Regions from separate parts of the Alkalispirillum mobile genome, predicted to be linked through region 2. Evidence: predicted binding sites of a transcription regulator. Region 2 holds the regulator's gene; the other holds the start of a gene.
The links. The regulator FNR, encoded in region 2, switches genes on or off when oxygen is low (the NO sensors DNR and NnrR bind a similar motif). The targets are predictions, from matches to a motif close to TTGATNTANATCAA.

Region 1 (3,407 bases), 1.2 Mb from region 2:
GTTCCAGGGCATCCCGGAAATAGTTATGGAAGACGATGTCGTAGCGCTGTTCCACCTCGCGGAAGTCCACCCGGGAGTGGCACATGATCTCGGTGATCACGTCCCGACGCAGCTGGTCGTCGGTGGTGAGCTCAACACCGCGGAACACCGGCAGCCGCCCGGCATCCAGTCGCTCGTAGTAGGCATCGATATCGCGCAGGTTCTGGCTGTAGGTCTCGCCCACCTTGCCGATGGAGGTGACGCCGAGACCCACCAGATCGCACTCCGCGCGGGTGGAGTACCCCTGGAAGTTTCGGTGCAGCGTGCCGGCGCGCTGGGCGCGGGCCAGTTCGTCGTCCGGCAGGGCAAAATGATCCATGCCGATGTAAACATACCCGGCCTCGGTGAGCCGGTTGATGGTCTGCTCCAGGATGGCGAGCTTTTCGTCCGGTCCCGGCAGGTCGCCGTCGCGGATCTGCCGTTGCACCTTGAACAGGTGGGGCAGGTGGGCGTAGTTGTAAATGGCGATGCGCTCGGGCCGCAGTTCCAGCGTCCGGTCCAGGGTCCGGGCGTAGGTCTCCACCGTCTGCAGGGGCAGCCCGTAAATCAGGTCCATGTTAGTGGAACGGAAACCGCAACTGCGGGCCTTCTTGATGACGCGGGCCGTGGTTTCGTAGGGCTGGATGCGGTTGACGGCCTTCTGCACATCCGGGTCAAAGTCCTGGACGCCGACACTGATGCGGTTAAACCCGAGTTCAGCCAGCAGCTCAATGGTGGTGTCGCGGACCGCACGCGGATCGATCTCTATCGAGAACTCGCGCTCCGGGCCCTTCTCCAGGGAGAAGTGGCGGGAGAGCATTTCCATGACCCGGACCAGGTCTTCGTCATTCAGGTAGGTCGGCGTGCCGCCGCCGAAGTGCAGCTGCTCCACCCGGCGGTCGCTGTCAAACAGCTGGCCCTGCAACGCCACCTCTTTTTCGAGGTAGTCCAGGTACTTGCCTGCGCGGGCGTAGTTTCCGGTGATGATCTTGTTGCAGGCGCAGTAGAAGCAGACCGTGTCACAGAAGGGGACGTGGACGTAGAGCGACAGCGGCCGCGGGATCGGGTCCTCGTTGCTTCGTGCGGCAACTTCGGCGTAGGCCTGGTCGTCAAACCCCTCGTGGAACTGCGGTGCCGTGGGGTACGAGGTGTACCGGGGGCCGCTGACGTTGTATTTGGCCAGCATGGCCGGGTCAAATTGCAGTGTTTGGTCCATGACGAATCGCACAATGCCGGGAGTTGGTGTCACAGCGCGGAGCGCTGTAGCTATAAGCGTTCAAAATAAGGGACCCGTTACCGTTACGTCTTGATTCAGGTCATGAGAGTTTCTGAAAAAACAAAAAGGCAGGTATGCGTTGCCGGCATACCTGCCTTCGATCAATTCCGCCCGGGCTCCCGCCCGGTGGATGGAATCGGTCAGTCGTTGTAGCGGCGGAAGATCAGGGTGGAATTGGTACCACCGAAACCGAAGCTGTTGGACATGACCGTGTTCAGGGTGACCCCATCACGAGCCTCGGTGACGATAGGCACGTCCTTGGCCTCCGGGTCGATGTTCTCGATGTTGATCGAGGGGGAGATGAAGCCTTCCTTGAGCATCAGCAACGAGTAGATGGCCTCCTGTACACCGGCCGCCCCCAGAGAGTGTCCGGTGAGCGACTTGGTGGCACTGACCGGCGGGATGTCCTCGCCGAAGACCTCGCGCATGGCCTTCAGCTCCGCGAGGTCGCCCACCGGCGTGCTAGTGCCGTGGGCATTGACGTAGTCGATCGGGCTGTCGACGGTCTCCAGCGCCTGGCGCATGCAGCGCGCGGCACCTTCGCCGGAGGGGGCCACCATGTCGTACCCGTCGGAGGTGGCGCCGTAACCCACCAGTTCGCCGTAGATCTTGGCGCCGCGGGCCAGGGCGTGATCCAGCGCCTCGATCACGAGCATGCCGCCACCACCGGCAATGACGAAGCCATCCCGGTCCGCATCGTAGGTGCGGGACGCCTTCTCGGGGGTGTCGTTGTACTTGGTGGACAGGGCGCCCATGCCGTCGAACAGCATGCTCAGGGACCAGTGCTCCTCCTCGCCACCGCCGGCGAAAATCATGTCCTGCTTGCCGAGCTGAATCTGCTCCATGGCGGAGCCGATGCAGTGAGCGCTGGTGGCGCAGGCGGAGGTGATGGAGTAGTTGAGGCCCTTGATCTTGAAAGGGGTCGCCAGACAGGCGGATACGGTGCTGCCCATGGTGCGGGTGACACCGTAGGGCCCGATCTTGCGCACACCCCGGTTCTTGAGGGTCTCGGCGGCCTGCACCACGTTGGCGGTGGAGGCGCCGCCGGAGCCGGCGATCAAACCAACCCGGGGGCTGGAGACCGCCTCAGCGCTCAGGCCGGCGTCCTGCATGGCCTGTTCCATGGCGATGTAGGAGAAGGCCGCGGCATCGCCCATGAATCGGAGCGATTTGCGCGGTATATGATCGGACAGATCGATATCCACGGACCCGGCCACCAGGCTGCGTAGACCGACCTCCTCGTATTCCGGCTTGAATTTGATGCCCGAACTGCCGTTACGCAAGGCCTCAGTCACCGAGCTCTGGTCGGTGCCGATGCAGGAGACAATGCCCATTCCAGTGACGACTACTCGACGCACGGTAGACTCCTCGAAACTGAATCAGTGGTTATTGAAACTTACAACCCGTAGCAGGTTAACCCCGGCCTTTGCTGAGGTCGCCCGGATCCTGAAACAGCCCCACCTTCAGGTCCTTGGCCGTGTAGATCTGCTCACCATCCACGGACACCCAACCATCGGCAATCCCCATGACCAGGCGACGGTTAATGACGCGCTTGAAAGCGATCTCGTAGGTGACCTTTTCGTGCTCCGGGAGAATCTGGCCGGAGAACTTCACCTCCCCGCAGCCGAGGGCGCGCCCCTTCCCTGTGCCGCCGATCCAGCCCAGGTAGAAGCCCACGAGTTGCCAAAGGGCGTCCAGCCCCAGACACCCGGGCATGACCGGATCCCCCGGGAAATGGCAGCGGAAGAACCAGAGATCCGGATCGAGATCGAGCTCCGCGCTGATCTGGCCCTTGTCATAGGCCCCGCCCTGATCACTAATGTGCGTGATGCGGTGGAACATCAGCATGTTCGGCGCGGGCAGTTGCGGGTTGCCCGGGCCAAACAGTCGTCCGTGCCCGCTGAGCAGCAACTCGTCGTAATTATAGCTTTCTTGCCTTGTCATTCTCCCTACCTGTGGTCATGTGGCGGCTCGGTGCATATCCTACGCCATCGGGCAAAAAGGCCATACTACACGTACAAAAAAGCCGTGTCCCCCTCCACGGGGAACACGGCATGGGCTGGTCGCCAGGAAGCGCTGGTTCAGCGGCGCTCCTGGATCATGCCGGCCAGTT
Region 2 (3,407 bases):
CGTGGAGAGCGTGACCCCGGTAACATCCACCGGGGCGTAACGGGCCAGGGACAGGCCCATGCCGCCCCAGCCGCTGCCGATGTCCAGGACCCTCTGGTCCGGTGCCAGGCAGAGCTTGGCGGCCAGGTGGCGCTTTTTCTTCGCCTGGGCCTCCTCCAGGCTCTCCGCCCCGGTCTCGAAGTAGGCGCAGGAGTACTGGCGGTCGCTGTCGAGGAAGAGGTCGAACAACTCGCCGGACAGGTCGTAGTGGTGCGCGACGTTGCGCCGCGCCCGGTACAGCGGGTTGAACTGCGCCAGGTAGCGGAAGGGGCGCAGGAGGCGGCGTTGTAACCGGTGCCAGCCGGTCTGTTCCAGCTCCCGCAACGCCCCGCAGGCGATGGTAAGCAGCTCGCGCAGACTGCCCTGTTCCAGTTTCAGGCGCTGGTCCATCCAGGCCTCGCCCAGCTCCAGATCGGGGCGCAGCCCCAGGCGCCGGACCGTGGCCCAGTCCTTGAGCCTCACCACGACGTGCGGGGTGTTGCCCGGGCCGAATCCCAGTCGCTTGTTATCGGGGAGGATGACCTCCAGCCGTCCCTCCGTCACAATGCGCGATAATAAGCGTTCCAAGAGCATGACGACGCCCCTTTTGACCGTCCGTCAACCAGGGTGTTTGCTCTCAGGATAGATTCATTTCGTCGACCATGCCGACGCACAGTATGGGAGTGCCTGTGACTACCTCACCACATATTATCGATATCACCATGGACAACTTCCAGTCAGAGGTGCTGGAAGGCTCCATGCAGCAACCGGTCCTGGTGGATTTCTGGGCCGAGTGGTGCCAGCCCTGCAAGACCCTCATGCCCCTGCTGGAGAAGCTGGCCGAGGAATACCGCGGCGCCTTCCGCCTGGCACGAGTCAATTGCGACGAGCAGCAGGCGATTGCTGCCCAGGTGGGTGTGCGCAGCCTGCCCACCGTCATCCTGGTCTCCCAGGGGCAGGTGCTGGACCAGTTCACCGGTGCGCTCCCGGAGGGTGAGCTGCGCCGTTTCCTGGATCAGCATGTGCAGGCCCCGCAAGCCGATCCGCTGGAGCAGGCGCGGGAGCTTGTGGCCGCCGGAGACCTGCAGGGCGCGATCCCGCTCCTGGAGCAGGCCCGCTCGGACCGGCCGGACGATCAGGAGGTGGCCCTTGATCTGGCCCATGCGCTGATGCAGACCGGCGAGCCGGAGAAGGCCGAGGCCATAGTCGCCGAGCTGCCGGATGATGCCCGTCACGACCCGCGGTGCAAGGGGATCAAGGCGCACCGGGCTTTTTCCGAGCAGCTGGCGGACCTGCCTGGCCGCGATGCCCTGGCCGCACGGCTGGAGCAGGACCCGGCCGATACCGAAGCGCGCCACGGGCTCGCCCTTTACCAGGTGCTGGCCGGGGAGAATGAGCCGGCCCTGGAGCACTTGCTCTGGATTGTGCGCCACGACCGCCAGTGGGGCGATGATCGCGGGCGGGATACCCTGCTGCGGGTGTTTGATCTGCTGGGTGCCGAGGACCCGTTGGTCCGGCAGTACCGCAGCCGGTTGTTCCAGAGCCTCTATTGAGGGCGCCGCCCCTCACACCGGCGACGGTTCGCTTTGTACGGGCAGCGGCATTGGCGGTATTCTGTTGCCTGGTTTTCATGCCGGCCGCAAGGCCGCCCTCCGGCGGGGTATCCGTATGGCGCACTGGCAGGGAGAAAGGGTAGTGCAATTGGCAGGCTCCAAGGGCGCCTGTAGCGATTGCTCCCTGTTCAGCCTCTGTCTTCCCAAGGGGTTGGATGACGAGCACGTTCGGCGTCTGGACGAGATCCTGCAGCGTCAGCGCCCGTTGCGTCGGGGCGATGTGCTCTTCCGGGAGGGGGATGGCTTCCGTGCGGTGTATGCCGTGCGGGCCGGTGCACTGAAGACTTATACCATCTCCCGCGATGGCGAGGAGCAGGTCACCGGTTTTCACATGCCGGGGGAGATGATCGGGCTGGATGCGGTCAGCCTGGGTGAGCATCCCTGCGAGGCGCGGGCGCTGGAGACCTCCAGCATCTGCGAGATCCCCTTCCCGGAGCTGGAGGAACTGGCCCGGGCCATTCCCGACCTCCAGCGCCAGCTCCTTCGTCTGATGAGCAAGGAGATCTTCCAGGACCACGAGATGCTCCACGCCCTGGCCCGGCGGAACGCCGAGGAGCGCCTGGCCATCCTGTTGCTGAATTTCTCCGAGCGGTTCGCCCGCCGGGGGCTGTCGGCGACGCGCTTCCGTCTGCCCATGTCGCGCAGTGACCTCAGTAACTACCTTGGGCTGGCGCCGGAAACCATGAGCCGGCTGTTCCGGCGTTTCCAGGAGCAGGGGTGGCTGCACAGCCGGGGCAAGGAAATCACCCTCAAGGAGCCGGCAAGCCTGGAGCGGCTGGCCGGGCACTGCCAGGAGCGCCCCTGCGGCCGGCCCACCCTGTCCGGGCCTTCATCGGCGGATTGACCCCGGGCAGTCCCGGCGTTTCGGGAAGGAGTGGGGCCGGCGGGGGCGTGCCCGCGGCCCCGGCCCGCGTTATTCCGCTTTCACCTCGATACGCTGAGCAGGCGGTGCGACCTTCTTGGGGACCGTCACCTCCAGTACGCCGTTGCGGGAGCGCGCCTCGATGTTTTCAGCATCCACCGACTCCGGGAGCGAGAACCGGCGGTAGAAGGTGCCGCGGGCCCGTTCCACGCGCTTCCAGCCCTGCTCGCTCTCGGTGCTCTCCGACTCGCGCGAGCCCTTAATGGCGAGCACGCCCTGATCCATGCTGATCTCGATGTCCTCCGGTGCCACCCCCGGCAGATCCGCATGGATGTGGTAGGCCTTCTCGTCCTCCGAGATGTCTACGGCCGGCAGCCACTGCCCGGCGGTCTCTGCGCTCTCGGCCTCATCGGCCGCCAGCGGGCCGCGCTGGCCGAACATGCGGTCCAGATCGCCTTGGATCTGACGCAGGGTGTTCCACGGGTCGTACCGTACGATCGCCATGACAATCACCTCCCATGAATGATTGCTGACCGGTTGTTTGATGTCCTCACTCTGTTAGATAGGGCGCGCGCCGGATTTTTCAAGAGGCGGAATCGGCCTCGTGGTATGGTTTCGCCCTCTGAATCGTGATGATTGGGGTAGGCCCACTATGAAGCTGCGTTACTGGCATGGGTTGGTGGCACTGGCGGTGGTCGGTGCCGTGGCCGTGCTCGGCCTGCAGGCCTGGGCGGACCGTGAGGGGCGCTTGGCCCTGGAAGAGGCGCTGGAGGGGCTGCCGGCAGAGTGGAGCGCGGATTACGATCGGGTAGCCGTTAACTTGTGGAATCAGCGTCTGCATGTCTTTGACCTGACGGTGGCGCACGAGGGTGAGCAACCCCTGCGCGTGGATGAGCTGATCGTGGTGGACGTGG

Region 1: the regulator FNR is predicted to act here: its motif matches at 1,325-1,338, upstream of hemN (oxygen-independent coproporphyrinogen III oxidase).

What each region holds. Positions count from the first base shown of each region.
Region 1 is NZ_RCDA01000001.1:226,562-229,968, forward strand. Features, by position in the region: gene hemN (oxygen-independent coproporphyrinogen III oxidase) at 1-1,234, opposite strand, end outside; gene fabB (beta-ketoacyl-ACP synthase I) at 1,435-2,652, opposite strand; gene fabA (bifunctional 3-hydroxydecanoyl-ACP dehydratase/trans-2-decenoyl-ACP isomerase) at 2,708-3,238, opposite strand; gene DFR31_RS01175 (DUF4168 domain-containing protein) at 3,376-3,407, opposite strand, start outside.
Region 2 is NZ_RCDA01000001.1:1,434,494-1,437,900, reverse strand. Features, by position in the region: gene DFR31_RS06845 (SAM-dependent methyltransferase) at 1-612, opposite strand, end outside; gene trxA (thioredoxin) at 708-1,571, shown strand; gene fnr (fumarate/nitrate reduction transcriptional regulator Fnr) at 1,687-2,475, shown strand; gene DFR31_RS06830 (Hsp20/alpha crystallin family protein) at 2,545-2,997, opposite strand; gene DFR31_RS06825 (hypothetical protein) at 3,146-3,407, shown strand, end outside.